Regions from separate parts of the Peribacillus sp. RS7 genome, predicted to be linked through region 2. Evidence: riboswitches for the same ligand, from Rfam matches in the RefSeq annotation. Region 2 holds a riboswitch; each other region holds the start of a gene.
What was found. A riboswitch is a leader RNA that binds a small molecule or an ion and turns the genes downstream of it on or off. The one in region 2 is predicted to bind S-adenosylmethionine.
Positions count from the first base shown of each region.

Region 1: another riboswitch for S-adenosylmethionine. It lies ahead of ACDZ29_RS16340 (methionine ABC transporter ATP-binding protein); the one in region 2 lies ahead of ACDZ29_RS08430 (O-acetylhomoserine aminocarboxypropyltransferase/cysteine synthase family protein).
Region 3: another riboswitch for S-adenosylmethionine. It lies ahead of mmuP (S-methylmethionine permease); the one in region 2 lies ahead of ACDZ29_RS08430 (O-acetylhomoserine aminocarboxypropyltransferase/cysteine synthase family protein).
Region 4: another riboswitch for S-adenosylmethionine. It lies ahead of mtnK (S-methyl-5-thioribose kinase); the one in region 2 lies ahead of ACDZ29_RS08430 (O-acetylhomoserine aminocarboxypropyltransferase/cysteine synthase family protein).

Region 1 is NZ_CP168135.1:3,254,318-3,258,895, forward strand. Features, by position in the region: gene ACDZ29_RS16330 (MetQ/NlpA family ABC transporter substrate-binding protein) at 1-328, opposite strand, end outside; gene ACDZ29_RS16335 (methionine ABC transporter permease) at 381-1,049, opposite strand; gene ACDZ29_RS16340 (methionine ABC transporter ATP-binding protein) at 1,036-2,052, opposite strand; SAM riboswitch class I at 2,120-2,224, opposite strand; gene ACDZ29_RS16345 (MBL fold metallo-hydrolase) at 2,511-3,335, shown strand; gene ACDZ29_RS16350 (hypothetical protein) at 3,611-3,799, opposite strand; gene ACDZ29_RS16355 (YheE family protein) at 3,891-4,094, opposite strand; gene ACDZ29_RS16360 (YheC/YheD family protein) at 4,158-4,578, opposite strand, start outside.
Region 2 is NZ_CP168135.1:1,617,362-1,621,939, forward strand. Features, by position in the region: gene ACDZ29_RS08430 (O-acetylhomoserine aminocarboxypropyltransferase/cysteine synthase family protein) at 1-1,280, opposite strand, end outside; SAM riboswitch class I at 1,382-1,488, opposite strand; gene ACDZ29_RS08435 (thioredoxin family protein) at 1,636-1,947, opposite strand; gene ACDZ29_RS08440 (toprim domain-containing protein) at 1,948-2,313, opposite strand; gene gcvH (glycine cleavage system protein GcvH) at 2,405-2,788, opposite strand; gene ACDZ29_RS08450 (arsenate reductase family protein) at 2,884-3,240, opposite strand; gene ACDZ29_RS08455 (acyl-CoA dehydrogenase family protein) at 3,382-4,578, opposite strand, start outside.
Region 3 is NZ_CP168135.1:5,124,641-5,129,218, forward strand. Features, by position in the region: gene mmuM (homocysteine S-methyltransferase) at 1-751, opposite strand, end outside; gene mmuP (S-methylmethionine permease) at 748-2,136, opposite strand; SAM riboswitch class I at 2,219-2,321, opposite strand; gene ACDZ29_RS25370 (flavin reductase family protein) at 2,550-3,158, opposite strand; gene ACDZ29_RS25375 (alpha/beta hydrolase) at 3,179-3,787, opposite strand; gene ACDZ29_RS25380 (ring-cleaving dioxygenase) at 3,787-4,578, opposite strand, start outside.
Region 4 is NZ_CP168135.1:5,281,957-5,286,534, reverse strand. Features, by position in the region: gene ACDZ29_RS26145 (LCP family protein) at 35-922, shown strand; gene mtnA (S-methyl-5-thioribose-1-phosphate isomerase) at 1,097-2,143, opposite strand; gene mtnK (S-methyl-5-thioribose kinase) at 2,158-3,360, opposite strand; SAM riboswitch class I at 3,439-3,592, opposite strand; gene ACDZ29_RS26130 (hypothetical protein) at 3,824-4,066, shown strand; gene ACDZ29_RS26125 (nitrilase-related carbon-nitrogen hydrolase) at 4,019-4,417, opposite strand; gene ACDZ29_RS26120 (pyridoxal phosphate-dependent aminotransferase) at 4,516-4,578, shown strand, end outside.

The DNA of each region.
Region 1 (4,578 bases), 1.6 Mb from region 2:
TGATAAGGTCGGAAAGCGTTAGATCATTTTCTTTAGCGAAGTTATCCATGTACACTTTATGCTGGAATAGGTTGGCGTCGATCGAGTTGTTGCCAAGCGACTTATTCGGCTGGATATAGTCGGTGAACTCTACGATCTCTATTTTGTAACCGAGATCTTCCAGACCTGGCTGGATTGCTTCTTTAACCATATCGGCGTATGGCCCGGTAGTCGCCCCGATCTTCAATTCTTTTTTGTCTTCAGTTTTTGGGGATGCATCATCGCTTCCGCAAGCTGCCAAGCCAAGGGCAAGTGCACAGACTGATAATAACGAAGCTATCTTCTTCATTTGAAATTCCTCCTGAAATATATGTATTGAATCATTGAAAAAATGACTGATTCTATCGTTTGTTAACTAAGTATGAGGCTTTGTCACCAACCATTTGAATGATTTGTACAAGGCAGATCAACACGACGATCGTCGTGATCATGACCGTGTTGTCATAACGGTAATAACCGTACCTGATGGCCAGGTCACCAATTCCCCCTCCGCCGATTGTCCCTGCCATTGCTGAGTAACCGATCAGTGAAATGGTCGTTAATGTCAGCCCCTGAATGATTCCCGGTTTTGCCTCCGGAAGAAGTACATCCTTAATGATCATCCATGGAGTGGCCCCCACGGCAATTGCAGCTTCAATCACTCCTTTGTCTATTTCACGTAATGCCGATTCCACGATCCTTGCAAAAAAAGGTATCGCGGATACGGACAGGGAAACAGAAGCCGCTCTTGGCCCTATCGTCGATCCAGTAAGCAGTTCCGTTAAAGGAAGGAGGGCGACCAAGAGAATGATGAACGGGATTGAACGGACAATATTGACTGCGAAACCGAGTGATCGATTCACGACGCTATTTTCAAAGAATAAATTCCTAGTTGTCGTAAACAGCAATACTCCAAGTGGTAAACCTATCAGAAGGGCTACCGCAAGGGAAACGCCGACCATATAAATTGTTTCAAGGAAGGCTTTATTAAGATCAGGTAAAATATTGACGATGGAATCAAGAAATGACATGTTTTAACACCTCCACAGAATTGGAACGATTTTTTATATATTCCAATGCCGAATGAATTTCAGCGGCCTCACCGATTAACTCAATGATCAAGATGCCTAAAGGGACATCCTGAATATACTCAATTTTACCGTGCAGGATATTCCCCTTTACTGAATGGGATTGGAGAGCGTCGGAGAGAATCGATTCACCGGCGGTTTGCCCTTCGAATTGAATTTTAATAATCGTTCCTTTACTTTCTTCAATCAAATGTGAGGGAAGTTCGAAATCCAATACACTGCTGATGAATTGCTTCGTTAATTCCTGCTTTGGCTGTGAAAATATTTCATAAACGGAACCTTCTTCAATTACCCGCCCATCCTGCATGACGGCGACTCGGTGGCATAGTTCTTTGACCACTTCCATTTCATGTGTAATTAACACGATGGTGATCCCGAGCTCCCTGCTTATCTTTTTTAATAACTGTAAAATCGCTTTTGTTGTTGTTGGATCAAGGGCTGAAGTCGCTTCATCACATAACAGTACGGTGGGGTCATTTGCTAAGGCCCGGGCTATGCCGACCCGTTGCTTCTGTCCACCGCTAAGCTGTGCCGGATAGACATCTTTTTTATCACTGAGACCTACGATTTCCAGCAATTCCAATACACGTAACCTGATGGCGTCCTTCGATTGATGCGCGGCCTTTAAGGCGAAAGCGACATTTTCATAAACGGTTTTTGAACTGACCAAGGAAAAGTGTTGAAATATCATTCCGATTTTTTGACGTTGTTTACGAAGCTCTTTACTTGATAAAGAGGTTAAATCAATGCCGTCAATGATGATATTTCCAGCTGTCGGACGTTCAAGCAAATTCAAGCAGCGGAGTAATGAGCTTTTTCCAGCTCCGCTGTAGCCGACAATTCCATACACTTCGCCTTTTTGAATGGTTAAAGATACGTTATCCACTCCGATAACTCGGTTTTTCTTCGTGATGTATTCCTTTCGGACTGAACAGATTTCAATCATGATCCTTCCCCCTTAAACATAAAAAACTGCCTCTATCATTCAGAAAGAGGCAGCGAAATTATATCTCGTCTTATCTTTCAGAATGCAAACATTCTGCAGGAAGTGGCACCGTTCCCGAAGGGCGGTTGCCGGACATCACAGGGCCTGATCCCTCCGTCACTCTTGATAAGTAAATTATTATTTTAGAATATTTCAAGTTTTATAATATAATCTATAATATTTGTAAAATTCCACAATGTCAATCGTTTCTGTGATTTGGTGATAGTTTTTTTTCGATAATGTTCCGTGCGGTTCATTAAAACCATTCCTGTCAAAAGGGCTCTTAGTCAATAATCCGTCTTTTACATCCAAATATTCCATTATTTCCTTGTCAAAAGGGTAAAGAGATAATACATTTATTATAATAAAGTGAAAAAGGGAGAAAAAACTATTTTTGTACAATGATGGGGTGGAAATGCATGATAGAGATTAAGACGGTAAATGATGTGGTTTGTGTGCACGGGACTCCTGACGGGATCAAGTCGGGGATGAGTGTCTATGTTTTTTTAACGGATGGGCTATTGATAGATACTGGCGCACAGATTTTATTGGAAGGACTTATTCCATTCTATGAGTCCGCAGACTTCGAAACAGTTGCCCTGACGCACTATCATGAAGACCATACGGGAGGCGCTGCCTGGATAAAGGAACATAAAAAGGTTCCGATATTCATTCATCCGATGTCGGTTGATGCTTGTGCGAAGGATGCTGAATATCCTGAATATCGTAAAATGTTTTGGGGAAAAAGAGACGCCTTTAAGGCTGAGCCGCTAGGCAAGGCCATTCATTCCCGCACCCAAACGTGGGAGCCGATTTTTACCCCTGGTCATGCGAAGGACCATATGGTGTATTTGAATCACAGCACTGGCATGCTCTTTTCAGGAGACCTTTTCGTAACACCAAAAACAAAGCTTATCTTACGGGAAGAGTCTGTCCCGATCATCATCGATTCCATAAAAAAATTACTCCGATATGACTTTGGGGAAGTGTTTTGCTGCCATGCTGGACATGTGCCTGACGGAAAGGAAATGTTTCGAAAAAAACTCGATTATTTGGAAAACCTCCAAGGTGAAATTTTACGCTTACATGATCAAGGGCATACAGTCCATGAAATCCAGCAAGTCGTTTTACCGAATCGCTATCCCCTTATCGAGATATCTGAACATGAATGGGATTCAGAGCATATCATAACTTCGATATTAAACGAAAATGTTTTGAATGCCAGAGAGAATGGAACTATTTGAATATTAACAATAGATATTGAAAGGACGAGCTCTGATATTAATGCTTTTAGCATAATGCCAAATGCCTACGGGGGATAGAATGCGGGAATTGGAAAAGGCAAGAAGACAGCATGTTGTAATATTTAGTTTGCACTCAAACAACTTCCATCCGGGAAGTTGTTTTTTATGGAGGGGGTGCTTTACATAAAAAAACATTTGATAGTGGGGAATATGACGCATGAACTAAAGTTCACTTTTTTTAAGTGGAGCTCCCCAAAAAGGGAGCCCACGAGTGTTTATTTATTGATATTGGGATCTGTTTCATCATAAAAATCATGTGCTTCCTCGATGTTCTGAAGGTTAGCGACTTCATACACATTTCCGCCTGCCATTCCTTCATTGATTATTCGGTCGATATCGAGGAAAACGGAATCCTTGCCATCATATTCGGTATCCTTCAAAAATGTCATTTTTTCTTTATCCAAAATAAATCCCTCCTAGCCTTTTCTTTAGTTTAGGCAAAGGAGGGATTTTTATTCCGTTCAGGGGGTTAATGAATGAAAAAGGGGAAAGGGCTCATTCATATACATGGTAGACCATTAAGTCATGGATCATGCTTTTGAGTTGGGTTTCATCTGTTTCGGAAGGTGGGTTGGCTGTCCATTCGATGGAACCATCTTTATGGTATAAGGCTTTGATTGCCTCCTTTTTGAAATAAAATGAAATTTTCCATCCTGGCAGATTCTTATGCAGTGGTGCCCACTGAAAATGGGTGATCATATGTATAACCTCCATATATGCTGTCTTTCATATCATTATAATGTAAAACGGCAGCTGGAGGTGTCATTTTATTGTCAGGTTGGAAAAAGTCAATTCAATGAAAAGATTTTTTAAATGCAAAAGCCGGTTAGCTTCAATTTCCTCTTCATCGAACTGCATGGGTTTTGAGTTCACTTCGTATATGAAGAGCGAACCCGATTCATCTTCCCCTACATCAATGGAAAATTCTCCGAGAAACCCGATTTTTTTCGAAAGAGTCTCACCGCATTTTTGGGCGATATTCGCTAATTTTTGATTCAAGCTTCTTGATTGCAGGTCTTGATAAGGAAAAAGCTTACCCCCTCGGGGAGTGTGGGTGGTGATTTCCTGAGTTTGTGACATCCTTACTGCTTTGCCGGTCACTTTATAAAAACCTTTTTCATAATGGACGAGAATTCGGTAATCGTAACGATGACCAAAAATTTTTTTCGGTATGATCGCCTCT
Region 2 (4,578 bases):
TTCGTCGCTTTTTCAATTGCCTGCTCCAAATCTTCTATTAAATCCTCTACATTTTCAATCCCAATGGATAAACGGACTTGATCAGCACGCACACCCGCTTTCGCCAGACCTGCATCATTCAATTGCTGATGGGTCGTACTGGCAGGGTGGATGATCAAACTCTTCGCATCCCCTACATTCGCTACATGGGACCATAATTCCACCGAATTGATAAGTTTCGCCCCGGCTTCGCGGTCTCCCTTAATTCCAAAAGTCACAACGGATCCTGCTCCCTTGGGCAAATATTTATCCGCAAGGGCTTTATCGGGATGATCCTCATTAGAAGGATGCGAAACCCAAGTCACGGCAGGGTGATTTTTCAAATATTGAAGTACAGACTTCGTGTTCGAAAGATGCTCTTTCATCCTTACATGCAGCGTTTCAAGTCCAAGCGTAAACTGGAATGCGCTTTGGGCACTTAGCGCAGGGCCTAAATCACGAAGTAACTGCACTCGGGCTTTCGTTATAAAAGCGGCTGGTCCAACTGCCTCGGCGTATACCAGACCGTCGTAACTTGGATCAGGCTCCGTAAAGCCAGGGTAGTTTGGTGAGTTCCAATCGAACTTCCCTCCATCCACGATGACACCGCCTAAAGTGGTTCCATTTCCCAGAAGCCATTTTGTAGCGGAATGGATGACAATATCCGCTCCAAAATCAATTGGTCTGCATAGATACGGTGTAGCGAAGGTATTATCAATGATTAAAGGTATCCCGGCATTGTGGGCAATGTCAGCTACCGCTTCGATATCAAGGACCCTCAAACTTGGATTTCCGATTGTTTCGGCAAATATGGCTTTAGTTCTTGGCGTTATCGCCCTTTTGAAATTTTCAGGGTCATCAGGAGAAACGAACTTCACTTTAATCCCATATTTCGGAAGAGTGTTTTCAAAAAGATTATACGTACCGCCATATAAAGTGGAGGCTGAAACGATCTCATCCCCTGCACCGGCAATATTCAGGATTGACAGTGAGATGGCAGCCATTCCGCTTGCTGTTGCCAATCCGCCGATACCGCCTTCCAATAAGGCCATTCTTTCCTCAAAAACGCTGACCGTGGGATTATGTAGTCGTGTATATATATAGCCATTCTCCTTTAAGCCAAATAAATTCGCTGCATGGTCAGTGTCTTTGAACAAGTATGCATTGCTTTGGTAGATAGGGACTGCACGTGCACCTGTTTCATCAGCTTGCAGACCGCCATGAACACTCAATGTTTCGAAACGCAACTTTTTCTCTGACATACTATTTCTCCTCTTTCTCTATGGATTTAGTAGGAATTATATTGAAACCGGGCCTTTCAAAACAAAAAAACCACTTCCAAAAGAAGAGGTTTTAAAAACGCACCTCATCTTTTCAGAGCTAACACTCTGCTGGAATTAGCACCGTATATAAATTTATACCGGTTGCCGGGCTTCGTCGGGCCAGTCCCTCCGCCACTCTTGATAAGAACTATTAAATTCAGGATGCTTTCTTAATACAAAATATAACATTTTAGAATTAATCAGTCAATGAATTGTTAGAATATTCTTTGTTCAATTCCAATTTGGCCGCCACTTGTCCACAACTAAAAAAACCAATCCGTTTCTGATTGGTTTTTCAGCTGATTTCCTTAAGCAATCCATATAAATAAGGAACGGATTGAAAGGCATATATTTTTCTGTGCAGCTGCCCTTCTTTGAAAAACAATAAACACGGGACACTTTCAATTTCATATGACTCGGCAATAGCTTGAACATAATTCATATTCATTTTACCTGCCTTCAGTTCCGGGAAAAGTTCCATGGATATCGTCAGCATCTTGGAAGCCACCTGACAGGTGCCGCATAATGGCGTATATAAATATAAGCAAAATGTTTCCCCTTGTTCAACGGCAAGCTTACACTCTTCTTCTTTCCATTCCTGAATCAATTAGTCGTTCACCCTTTGACTTAAAAATTTCATTTTAACATTCATATTGGCAGATAAAAGCACAGTTGCGATATGATGTTCAGGTGAGCTCTCCACTTCTTTGTACATTTTATTAATATACAGGTGGTTCGCTTCCGGCATTTCCCTTCGGAATTGCTTCCGGAGCTTTTCTCCTGATTCATCTGCGTCAAAAAGGAGATAAACATCACGGTCCATCAATTCATCCACCAATTCATCAAGCTTAGTTAATGATATGGTCCCATTCGTACATCTAATTTCCACATCTTCATTTAAAACGGAGGCAACTTTTCTTCTATCGGAACTGCCTTCTACAATGATCACTTTATCGAATTCGCCCCATTCCATGTCATCACTCCATCTCACGAATTATGTGCGCAACTGCGATTGTACAAAATGAAAAAGAGAGCAGGCCTTTTCAGTCCCCCCTCTCATTCGTTTAACCGTTAATCAAACTCTCATATTCTTCAGCGCTCATCAGGTTTTCAATATCACTGCTATTTGATGGTTCCAGCACGATCATCCATGCTTTTTCAAAAGGAGATTCATTTACATATTCAGGGTTGTCACTTAAGTCTTCGTTTACTTCAACAACCTTGCCACTGATAGGAGCATACAGCTCAGAAACGGTCTTAACGGATTCAACACTTCCAAATGGTTCGTTCGCTTTCAGTTCATCCCCGATTTCTGGAAGCTCAACGAAGACGATGTCCCCAAGCTCGGACTGGGCGAAAGCTGTAATTCCAATGCGCACTGTTCCATCTTCGGTTTTGACCCATTCATGTTCTTTAGTGTAACGAAGTTCTTTTGGTGTTGTTGTCATTATAAACCCTCCATATGTACATCTTATTTTATCTATTCCATTATAAGGTAGATTTATTGTTTAAGTAAGGAATTAACCAAATATTTTGTAAAATTTCAGTTCCAAACCTGTTCGAATTGCTCTTCTTTGAAACCTACCGTCACTTTGGTACCATCCGTAACAATCGGCCTTTTCAGAAGCATGCCATCTGTGGACAATATATCAAGCATCTCTGCTTCAGAAGCTTCTTTCAGCCTATCCTTTAAGCCCAGCTCCCGATATTTTTGACCGCTAGTATTGAAAAACTTCTTCAATTCCAAATTGCTGATTTTATATAGTTGTTCTATTTCAGTTCGCGAAGGCGGATTTTCCGCTATATGAATCGCTTCATATTGCAGTTCATGATTATCCAGCCACTTCTTCGCATTACGGCATGTGCCGCATTTTGGGTACCAATATAATGTTAAGCCCATCATTTCACCACCTATCAATAGAATACCCGTTTTCCCCACGCAATACAACGAAATGTCTTTTGAATTTCCATAGCGATTTCATGAAAGGAAATAAAGGGAATGCCTTTACGGGCATTCCCTTTACAGATTCTGATTCATTGCTTAAAGTGCATATTTTTCCGTTTCAATTACCTTAACGGAAGCTTCACGTTTTTTCGCAATGACATTGATTGGATTGTGTCTTGTCAGCTTGCGAAGTGAAGAAAGCATGATGCGAAGGGTATCGCCTGTTTCCACCGCAATTAACGTTTCCTTTGCATGCTGTTCTAATTCATTGAAAGCTTCCTGAACGAAAATTTCCGTGTAAAGCACTTTTTGTTTGTTCTTCTCCAGCCCTGTAGCCGCAATTGCTTTTTCCGTACGTAATACCACGGATTCAGCTGCATATGCAAGGGATGCTATATCAGCAATGTTGGAGAGGATTTCTTGTTCTTGATCAAGCTTATTGCCGTATTTCTGTGCAGCAAGGCCAGCTGCCAAAATACCGATTTTCTTAGCGTTTCTAACAAGCATTTTTTCTTGTGCCAATGGCTCATCGCCAGGTTCTTCCGGCATCATCATCATTAATTCCTCTTGCAGGCCTTGAGCCTTTTGAAGAAGCGGCAATTCCCCTTTAAGTGCTTTCTTCAGGAAAGTTCCCGGTACAAGCAATCGGTTGATTTCATTTGTACCTTCAAAAATCCGGTTAATACGGGAATCACGATATGCTTTTTCAATTTCATACTCCTGCATGAAACCATAACCGCCATGAAGCTGTACGCCTTCGTCCGTAACATAATCCAATACTTCGGAAGCGAAGAATTTATTCAATGAACACTCAATTGCATATTCAGCGATTGCAGCTGCCATTGATTTCCCATCTTTCACTTGCTCATCAGTCAATTTGCTTTGCCTTTGATCATAAAGGCCAACAGTACGGTATACAGAGCTTTCTGCTGCATAAATTTTAGACGCCATTGTTGCAAGTTTTTCTTTCGTCAAGTTAAAATCGGAAATTTTCGTTTTGAACTGTTGGCGTTGATTCGTATAAGCAGCTGTAATCTCAAGGGCACGTTTAGATCCGCCGACAGCACCCACGCCTAATTTATAACGGCCAATATTCAGGATATTGAAAGCAATGACATGCCCTTTTCCGGCTACACCCAAAAGGTTTTCGACGGGTACATGAACATCTTCGAGGATTAATGTACGTGTAGATGAGCTTTTGATGCCCATTTTCTTCTCTTCAGCACCAGTCGATACACCTTCATAATCACGCTCTACAATGAAAGCAGAGAATTGTTCGCCGTCGATTTTGGC
Region 3 (4,578 bases), 2.1 Mb from region 2:
TTTTCGTGTTTGCACTCAACACATTGATAGCTTCCGTGACAACTGATACTGGTGCACAGTTAATGCCAATCGCTGCAATTTGCTCATTTTCCTCAAACAACCTCGTACACTCCTCCAGCAATGTACCGTCACTTATCGCTTTCTCATCTTTCAAGGAAAAGGATAGCCAAGCATACACTTCTGGATAATCTTTCAATAATGAATCCAATACTTTTGCTTCTTGAAGGGATGGAATCGTTTCAAATGCTAAGAGGTCAGCACCTGCTTCAATCAAAGCTGATATTCTTGGGCGATGAAATTCTGCTAAGGTTTCATCTGAAACACCATAGTTTCCTACATATTCTGAACCATCTGCAAGGTAAGCCCCATAAGGTCCAACTGATGCAGCAACCAATGGCTTAGGTCTATTTGTTTGCGTTTCATCCTTCCAATAATCATCCCTTGCTTTCCTTGCGAGTAACACCGTTTTCCGAATTAACTCCATGGCCTCTTTTTCTTGTATCCCACGCAGGGAGAAACCTTCAACGGTGGCTTGGTAGCTTGCAGTTATCGCACAGTCCGCTCCAGCACGAAAATAAGCAGAGTGAACCTTATAAATCACTTCTGGATTTTCAAGTAATACTCGTGCAGACCACAGGGGATCGTCCAAATCACATCCATACCGCTCAAGCTCTGTAGCTAGAGCTCCGTCCAGAATCATGACTGAATGATCTCGTAAAATAGCGTCAATTGGGTTTATTTTATTCTTCATGATTTTACTCCTCTTTTCTTTGAAGATTGTGTAATATAATAAGTTCCATAGCAAAACAAAATAAATGGAATACCACAATAAAGTGCTATCCGTTGTGTAGGGTCAAAGGCAATTCCTATACAAGAAGCAAGACAAAGCATGAAAGAAACGATTGGTACGAACGGATATAATGGTGTACGATAAGCCAAATCATTTACTGAATTTCCTTCTTTTATAAAACGTCTTCGGAATAGGAACTGTGAAGCGCTAATACTCATCCAAACTACAACCACGGCTAGACCCGAAATGGATACAAGGACGATATACACCGTATCCGGTGCAATAATACTCGAAAACAAGGCTAAGCCACCACCCAACATACTGAAAATGACTGCATTTATCGGAACACCTCTTTTTGTTAATTTTGCAAATATAGGTGATATCGTTTTCTTATCTGCAAGGGACCAAAGCATTCTGGAAGAGGCATATAGACCTGAGTTTGCAGCAGACAAAATGGCAGTTAAAATAACAAAGTTCATGATATCCGCTGCATATGGCACTCCAATTCGTTCAAGAACTGCAACAAAGGGGCTCTCTAATACGCTTGCATCCGAAACAGGCAATAATGCGGATAATACAACGATGGTTCCTACAAAAAAGATGATCAATCTCCATAATGTCATGCGGATTGCCTTTGGTATCGTTTTTTCTGGATTCACAGTTTCTCCAGCTGCAATTCCGATTAATTCAGTTCCAGAAAATGCGAAATTCACCGCAAGCATCGTCATTATAATGGCAAAAGCACCATTCGGAAATAAACCTGCACTTGTAAAATTGGAAAATAGCGGTGCTGATTGTGAGTTAGTCATTGGAATAAAACCTACCATTGTCGCTGCTCCCAAAATAATAAATATCACAATCGCAATTACCTTTATAGACGCAAACCAAAATTCGGATTCAGCGAAAAACTTAACGGTCCAAGCATTTAATGCCAAAACCAATATGGCAAATAGAGCACTCCATATCCAGACATTGATTGATGGAAACCATCGCTGCATCAACAATCCTGCAGCCGTGAATTCCGAACCTAGTGCAACAGTCCAGGTTAGCCAATATAACCAGGCTACTGTAAACCCTGTCCCTGGTCCGATGTATTTGGCTGCGTAGCTATGAAACGCACCTGTCTCGGGCATATGTACTGCCAGTTCACCTAGACATAGCATGACTAGATAAACCACTAATGCTCCAATCAGATACGAAAGGATGGTGCCAAACGGGCCAGCCTGCTGAATCGTATAACCCGAACTTAAGAACAAACCTGTTCCAATCACCCCGCCAAGCGATAGCATGATTAAATGCCGTGTTTTCATTTCCCTTTGAAATTCCTGTTTCCTTTTGTTCTCCATTCATACTCTCCTTTATCCTGCATCCAGAAAAAACGAAAACGCACTCTAAAAAGAGTGCGCTACTGACAAATAAAAACGTACGGTCTTATCTATCAAGGTTTCACCCCCTGGAATTAGCACAGTGTCTTAGCAGACCTGTTGCTGAGGTTTCATAGGGCCAGTCCCTCCACCTCTCTGGATAAGAAATTAATTTTTTATAACTTTATCAATCTATGAAAAAATTGTCAAGTTTTGTTTTGGAATATATAGAATTCCCTTTACATTCAGACGATTTTGTCACCTCCGGCATGATTGCTTGTTTTGGTACAGTCGCTCACCGTATTAGAATTGCAGATAATTCTAACCGGGAATAATTTTGGTATAAAAAAATGACGACATCTTAAAAGATGACGCCATTTTTTCTTTCTTATCACTTAAGGTCGTTCCATTTCAAATAATTCCCCTAGTTTTGTATAAGTATGACCCGCTAATCTTGCTACAGGTTTAAGCCCATTCTGGTCAATTCGGCCATTATGGTAAATATCTTGCTCTATATGATAGCAGACTATTTTCCCTATCAATAAATCACAACCAGGTTTATCTAGGGAACCTCCCAATGGAATCGCATGCTCTAATGTACATTCAAAGCGTACCTTCGCTTCTTGCAATCCTGGTACGGATACCTTATCACTAACAGCCGTCGTGAAATTGGTCAGGCCCAATTCACTTTCATCCGATGGGAGTTCCTTGGCCGTTCGATTTGCATCAGCAACATTGTTTTCATCAGTGATATGAACAACGAATTCCCCTGATTGAATTGCATTTCGGGCAGTGTCCTTTGAAACTCCTTCTTTCCGTTGAACAGAAATGGAAATCATCGGAGGATTTGAACTGACTATGTTAAAAAAGCTGAACGGCGCTATATTGATGGTACCGGTTTCGGATTGTGTCGTAACCAGAGCTATGGGTCTCGGTATAATGCTTCCAGTCAAAAACTTATAATTTTCCCGTTCAGTCAGACTTTCAGGATTTACTGAAATCATCTTCATTCCCTCTTTCATTCTTATATAAAGTTCTTATGAAACCATGAACCTGCTGCCTCGACCTCTGAACGTGTTAACTGATGACCGTAATTTTCCCAGTGAACTTCCACCGAAGCACCAGCTTGCAATAAAAGTTGATTAAGTTCATCCGTTTCTTCTGCCGGGCAAATCGGATCGTTTTTACCTGCAGCAATAAATACAGGTATTTCTGAGAGTGACGGCATAGCAATCCCGCGTCTAGGCACCATTGGATGATGAAGAATCGCTCCTTGTAGTGCCCCTTCGAAATGGAACATCAAACTTGCCGCTATATTTGCACCATTAGAATAACCTAATGCTACCACTCTGTCACGGTCGAAGTCATATTGTCCGGACGCTAGTTCCAAGAAGTCATTAAGCTCATTCGTACGGAAAATCAAATCTTCTTCATCAAAAACCCCTTCAGCTAACCGGCGGAAAAAACGAGGCATTCCATTTTCAAGTACATTTCCCCGTACGCTCAATACGGATGAACCCGGTGAAACCATTTCCGATAATGGCAAGAGATCTGTTTCCGTTCCTCCAGTACCATGTAAAAGCAAAAGTAACGGAGCTTCTGGATTACTTCCTTTTTGAAAAATATGCTTCATCATTTATCCTCCTCTAGTACTCTCGGCACTGCCGGCAGTAACGTTTTCTCCATGATTCCCCTTTTTTCTTCCAGCCATGGCGGCAGCATCAATTTACTACCCATCGTTTCCTTCGTCTCATCATGAGCAAAGCCAGGTGGATCTGTGGCAACTTCAAAGAGTATGCCTCCATCTTCCCGGAAATAAATGGCATCGAAGTATTGACGGTCTGTAAATGGGGTCACGCCATAGCCATTGTTACCGATATGTTCTCTCCATTCTTTATGATCTTCATTATCGCTTGCACGCCATGCCAGATGATGAACAGTTCCTACTCCGATTTTCCCATTTGGCAAAACGGTTTTTTTAACATCTATTAAATTTCCGATGTCCGATGTGGATTTGAAGCGGATGAAATCGTCCTCTTCCCCGATCTTTTGCAGGCCCATCACTTCCTCTAATAGTTCCATCGTTTTGATCGGTTTTGACGTAAATAATACAGCACCGCCGAATCCCTTGACCGCCTTATCAGCTGGTACACCGCCGAATGACCACTCGCTATTTTTACCTTCTTTACGCTCAACCAGTTCAAGTTGTAAACCATGTGGGTCTTGGAATTTCAGATATTCCTCACCGAAACGTGATGACTTTTCAAAGTCTATATTAAATTTACCCAAACGCATTTCCCAGAAGCCCATTGAACCTTCCGGAATGGCATATGTCGTAATCCCCACTTGTCCAGAGCCAATTGTCCCTCGGTATGCCCCAGGCCAAGGAAAGAAAGTGATGATAGTACCCGGTGAACCTGATTC
Region 4 (4,578 bases), 1.9 Mb from region 2:
GAAAATATGGGTAAATTTCCGATGAGGTGAGGTAATGAAAGAAAAGGTACTGTTCATATATCTATTGATCTTGATTCTGGCAGGCTGCACCTATGCCCCTTTACCCAAACAAAATGGAAATGCAGGTACGGAAAAAAAACTAACCGAAGAAGAGAACGAGGAAAGCGTGAAAACATTTCTGTTTATTGGTGTTGATACCAGGGGGGAGGAAAAATCTCGATCAGATGCGATTATACTGGCAAAATACTTTCCTGAGCAGGAGAAACTGAAGCTGGCTTCAATCATGCGTGATAGTTATGTAAAAATCCCTGGGTATAAACCAGGATATAACAAAATAAATGCCGCTTATTATTATGGTGGAAGGGAACTGCTCAAGAAAACGATACAGGAAAACTTTGATGTCAAGGTCGATCATGTGGCAGTAATTGACTTTCAGGGATTTGTGAAGATGGTCGACTTGCTTGCCCCTGAAGGAGTAGCGGTGGATGTGGATCAAGAAATTATTGATGATATGAGCATTCAAGCAAGCACTGGCAAAAATGTTTTACATGGTGAGGAAATATTGAAATATGTCCGTTTTAGACATGATGATGAAAGTGATTTTGGAAGGGTTGAACGTCAACAAGAAGTAATGGTTCAATTAAAAACAGCGTTTATAAATCAAATCTCAACCTTCGAAGGGATGGCAGCGCTTCCTAGTATAATAGAACAAGGGCTCTCGTATTTGGATACAGATATTGGGCTGAAAACGATAATGGAAATGGGTCCAAAAGCCGTCTTCCATACACCGGAAACCGTTGAAACCTTAAGGATTCCAGTGGAAGGAAGTTTTAGAGATGAAATATATCCCCAGTCTGGAGCCGTTTTGGAAATGGACTACACTAAAAATAAGAAAGCACTTCAGGAGTTCTTTTCAAAATAATAAGAATGTCTAATATCATTTGTTATCGAAAACACGGGATTTAATTAGTGAATAGATTCGAATCACTTAGATTATTGCATAATAGACCTCGAAAGAATAATCATAATTGATCTTCATTAAAAAACGAGACGGATACGAAATCCTTCTCGTTTTTTATCACCAATAAAACTTGGATCATTTAACGAAATCAGGAATGTTTTTGATGAAATCCGGTGTTATGATGCCGTTTTCTGTAATGATGCCTGTAATTAGATGATTCGGTGTAACATCAAAGGCTGGATTGAAAGTCTTCACGTTTTCCGGGGCAATCCTTACACCTTGAATGAAAGTGATTTCCGCTTCATGCCGTTCTTCGATCGGGATGGATGTGCCGGATTGGATAGAGAGGTCGAAGGTGCTTGATGGAGCCGCCACATAAAAAGGGATACCAAAGTGCTTTGCTAATATGGCCAATCCCAATGTCCCGATTTTATTGGCTGTATCTCCATTAGCCGCAATCCTGTCGGCCCCGACTATAATTCCATTTATTCGTTTCTGGTGAATCGTATGGGCGGCCATATTATCAGAAATTAAGGTGACGTCAACCCCTGCTTGCATCAATTCCCAAGCCGTCAAACGCGCCCCTTGCAGGACAGGCCTGGTTTCACAAGCGTACACTTTTAGCGGAAAGTCCCTTTCTTTAGCCAGGTGGAAGGGAGCCAGGGCTGTTCCATAACGGGCTGTGGCAATCCCTCCAGCGTTGCAATGCGTTAGGATGGAATCTCCTTTATCGAATAAGGATAAACCATGTTCCCCGATTTTCCTGCACATTTCTTCATCTTCAGCAAAGATGGCTTGGGCCTCCGATACAAGTGCTTCCTTGGCAGTTGAAATGCTTTGCGCTGCTTTCAACGTATTCTCCATCCTCCTTAACGCCCAAAAAAGGTTGACTGCAGTTGGCCGTGAAGAAGCGAGTTTTTCAATATGCCTCGTTACATTTTTCTTGAATTCCCCTAATTCAGCGGTTGTTTCCTGTTTGGCACCAAGTGCAACACCAAATGCTGCCGTCAGTCCAATTGCTGGGGCACCACGAACTTTTAATGTCAATATGCTGTCATATACATCATCAACAGAATGAAGTTCAATAAATTCAGTTATGGAAGGAAGGGCTTGTTGATTTAATAATGTAATATGGGTATCATCCCATTGTACCGAATATGGTAAGGGTGCTAGTGTAGTCATGTGCAGGTCTCCTTTTAAAGGGTTGAATAAGATGGCAGTGTACGTTGCTTCAACGCTTCAATGACAGCTGGAACATCCAATTCTTCCCGTTTTTTAATTAAAAATGCACCAATTTCCAATGTTGCCGTTTTGGCAGCGATCCTTGTATCTTTATTTTCAATGACGTTTAAATCGGCAACATGGGAAAGGCCAATGGTTCGCCGAATCAGTTCACAGCCGGCAAAACCGAATGCATCTTTTTTGAATTTTGTCAGTAAATAAGGCAGATAACCTTTCACATGGCGGAATGGGCTTTTATTTTGGCCTTCCCATAATTCGGAATAAGTTTCTTCAAAGGCATTCCAAAATTCATGAAGGTGTGAGAAAATCTCTTCCTTTCCAGCGCCATTTCGTGTAATTGCCTGAAAGAGAAGGTTGGCGGTGTATTGACCAAGGTCAAAACCAATGGGCCCATAAAAAGCGAATTCCGGATCAATAACCTTTGTTTCAGTTTCACTTGCAAAAATACTTCCAGTATGTAAATCTCCATGAAGCAAGGCTTCCTGCTCGGTTTCAAAGCTTTGTTTCAGCTTAGCGACCTCAAGTATCACTTCTTGATCATTCCAAATATTTTTGGCGGCATCAGTCAATTCCAGCTCGAAATCTCCCGGGAGTTCCTCAAAAAATGGATCCGTGAAAATAAAGACCTCAGTGATTTTGCAGAGTTCCGGATTCGTGAAATGTCGGGCCACTTCCTTTTTCGCGGATGGTTCTAAATGATAATCTGATGTATAAAATGCCGTCTTCGCTACATATTCACCAATATGCTGTGAAAGCAATGGATATTGATCGCCATCGATCAAGCCTTTTCTAACGATTTTCAAGTGCGATAAATCTTCCATGACTGTAATGGCAAGCTGTTCATCCGAATAATAGACTTGCGGTACGAATTCGGGGCAATAGCTTCTGAAATGAATCAGTGCATTCGCTTCAATGGCTGCCCTTTTCAATGTCAGTGGCCAGCTTTCACCAAGTACCTTGGCATAAGGGACCGCTTGTTTGATTATTATTCCTTTGTTTGTGACTGTGTCTGTAATATGAAAAACATAATTTAAATTTCCATCGCCGATTTCTTTACAGTTTAAACTTGCATCCGCATTGACCAACCCAAGTTTTTTTGCAAGGGTTATAGCTGTTTCGTTTGTCAATCTCTTAAAATTTGAATGGTTTTGAGTCATTCTTTTCCCCTCCAGATTCAAAATAAGAATAAAAAAGCCTCTTTCATATAGAAAGAGGCAGAAGTTTTGGCTTCGGACCTCTTATCTTCCAGAAAATGAATTCTGGTGGAATTAGCACCGTGCTCTGTGGATTTTATAATCCGGCGGTGAATCCGCCCCATTTCACAATGGTATTACAGTCGGTTGCTGGGCTTCATAGGGCCTTTATCCCTCAGCCTGCTCTTGATAAGAGTATATGTTTTCTGAAATTTTAATCTTCGGGAAAATAATATCAACTTTTTAAATAGTTTGTCAATGGGGAAATTAATAATAATCCGGCCGACTATCTTCGAATACGGGTATTTTGTTCATGGCCAAAGCCCAGACTCGATCACTGGAGAGCCTTATTGATTAGCCGTGCCATCGAGAACCAATCATATGTTGTAGCCGTTAACCGTTCAGGTTCGGATGTCAATAATATTCCTTGATTATTGATCCATGGGGGAATATCATAGGTGAATCCGGAGAAGCAAACGAACTCTTGACAGGCACCTTGGACTTCAATAAAGTTACGGAAGCACGGAACTTCGGCGCCTTGAACGGTATGGGCTCGCTGCCATTCAGGAAAACGGATGTCATAACAAATGAATCCAGCACATATTTTTTCATCAAGAGTAAATTAACCATCTTTTTCACCTGGCTGCAGGAAATGATGTTCATCCATTAACTGAAATAAGTGAAGCTTATCATATTGTTTAATGAGATTTCCATGCTTATTGATGATGATCATGTTGTTATAGATGCCCTTGCTTGCTTTTTTGGCAACGGAACCCCCAATTATGTGAAACTGGTGTTTCTTTGCCTGATCTTTTAAACATTCAATCGTTTTTTCTGCTTCTTCATCAGCAATCTCATTTAACCTGGTCAAGTCGTATCCTGTTGACCAAAGCTCTGGTAAAATAACGATATCGGGTTTTGACATTGCTGCTTTTTCCATCCATTGTTCTGCAACCTGAAAATTGATATCTGGTTGCCCGAAGGCAATATCCATTTGAATGCAGGCAATCTTCCACTTCATCGTTTAAAACCCCACATGTAAAAAATGCTTTACAAGACTATGATAAACATATATCATTTGTGACTAGAATTTCAAGAAATTTCAGAGAAGGTGTATAAATGTTGCAATTCGAAAAATCCAGACAACTTCAAAAACTGCCCAAGCAATTTTTTGCCTCTCTA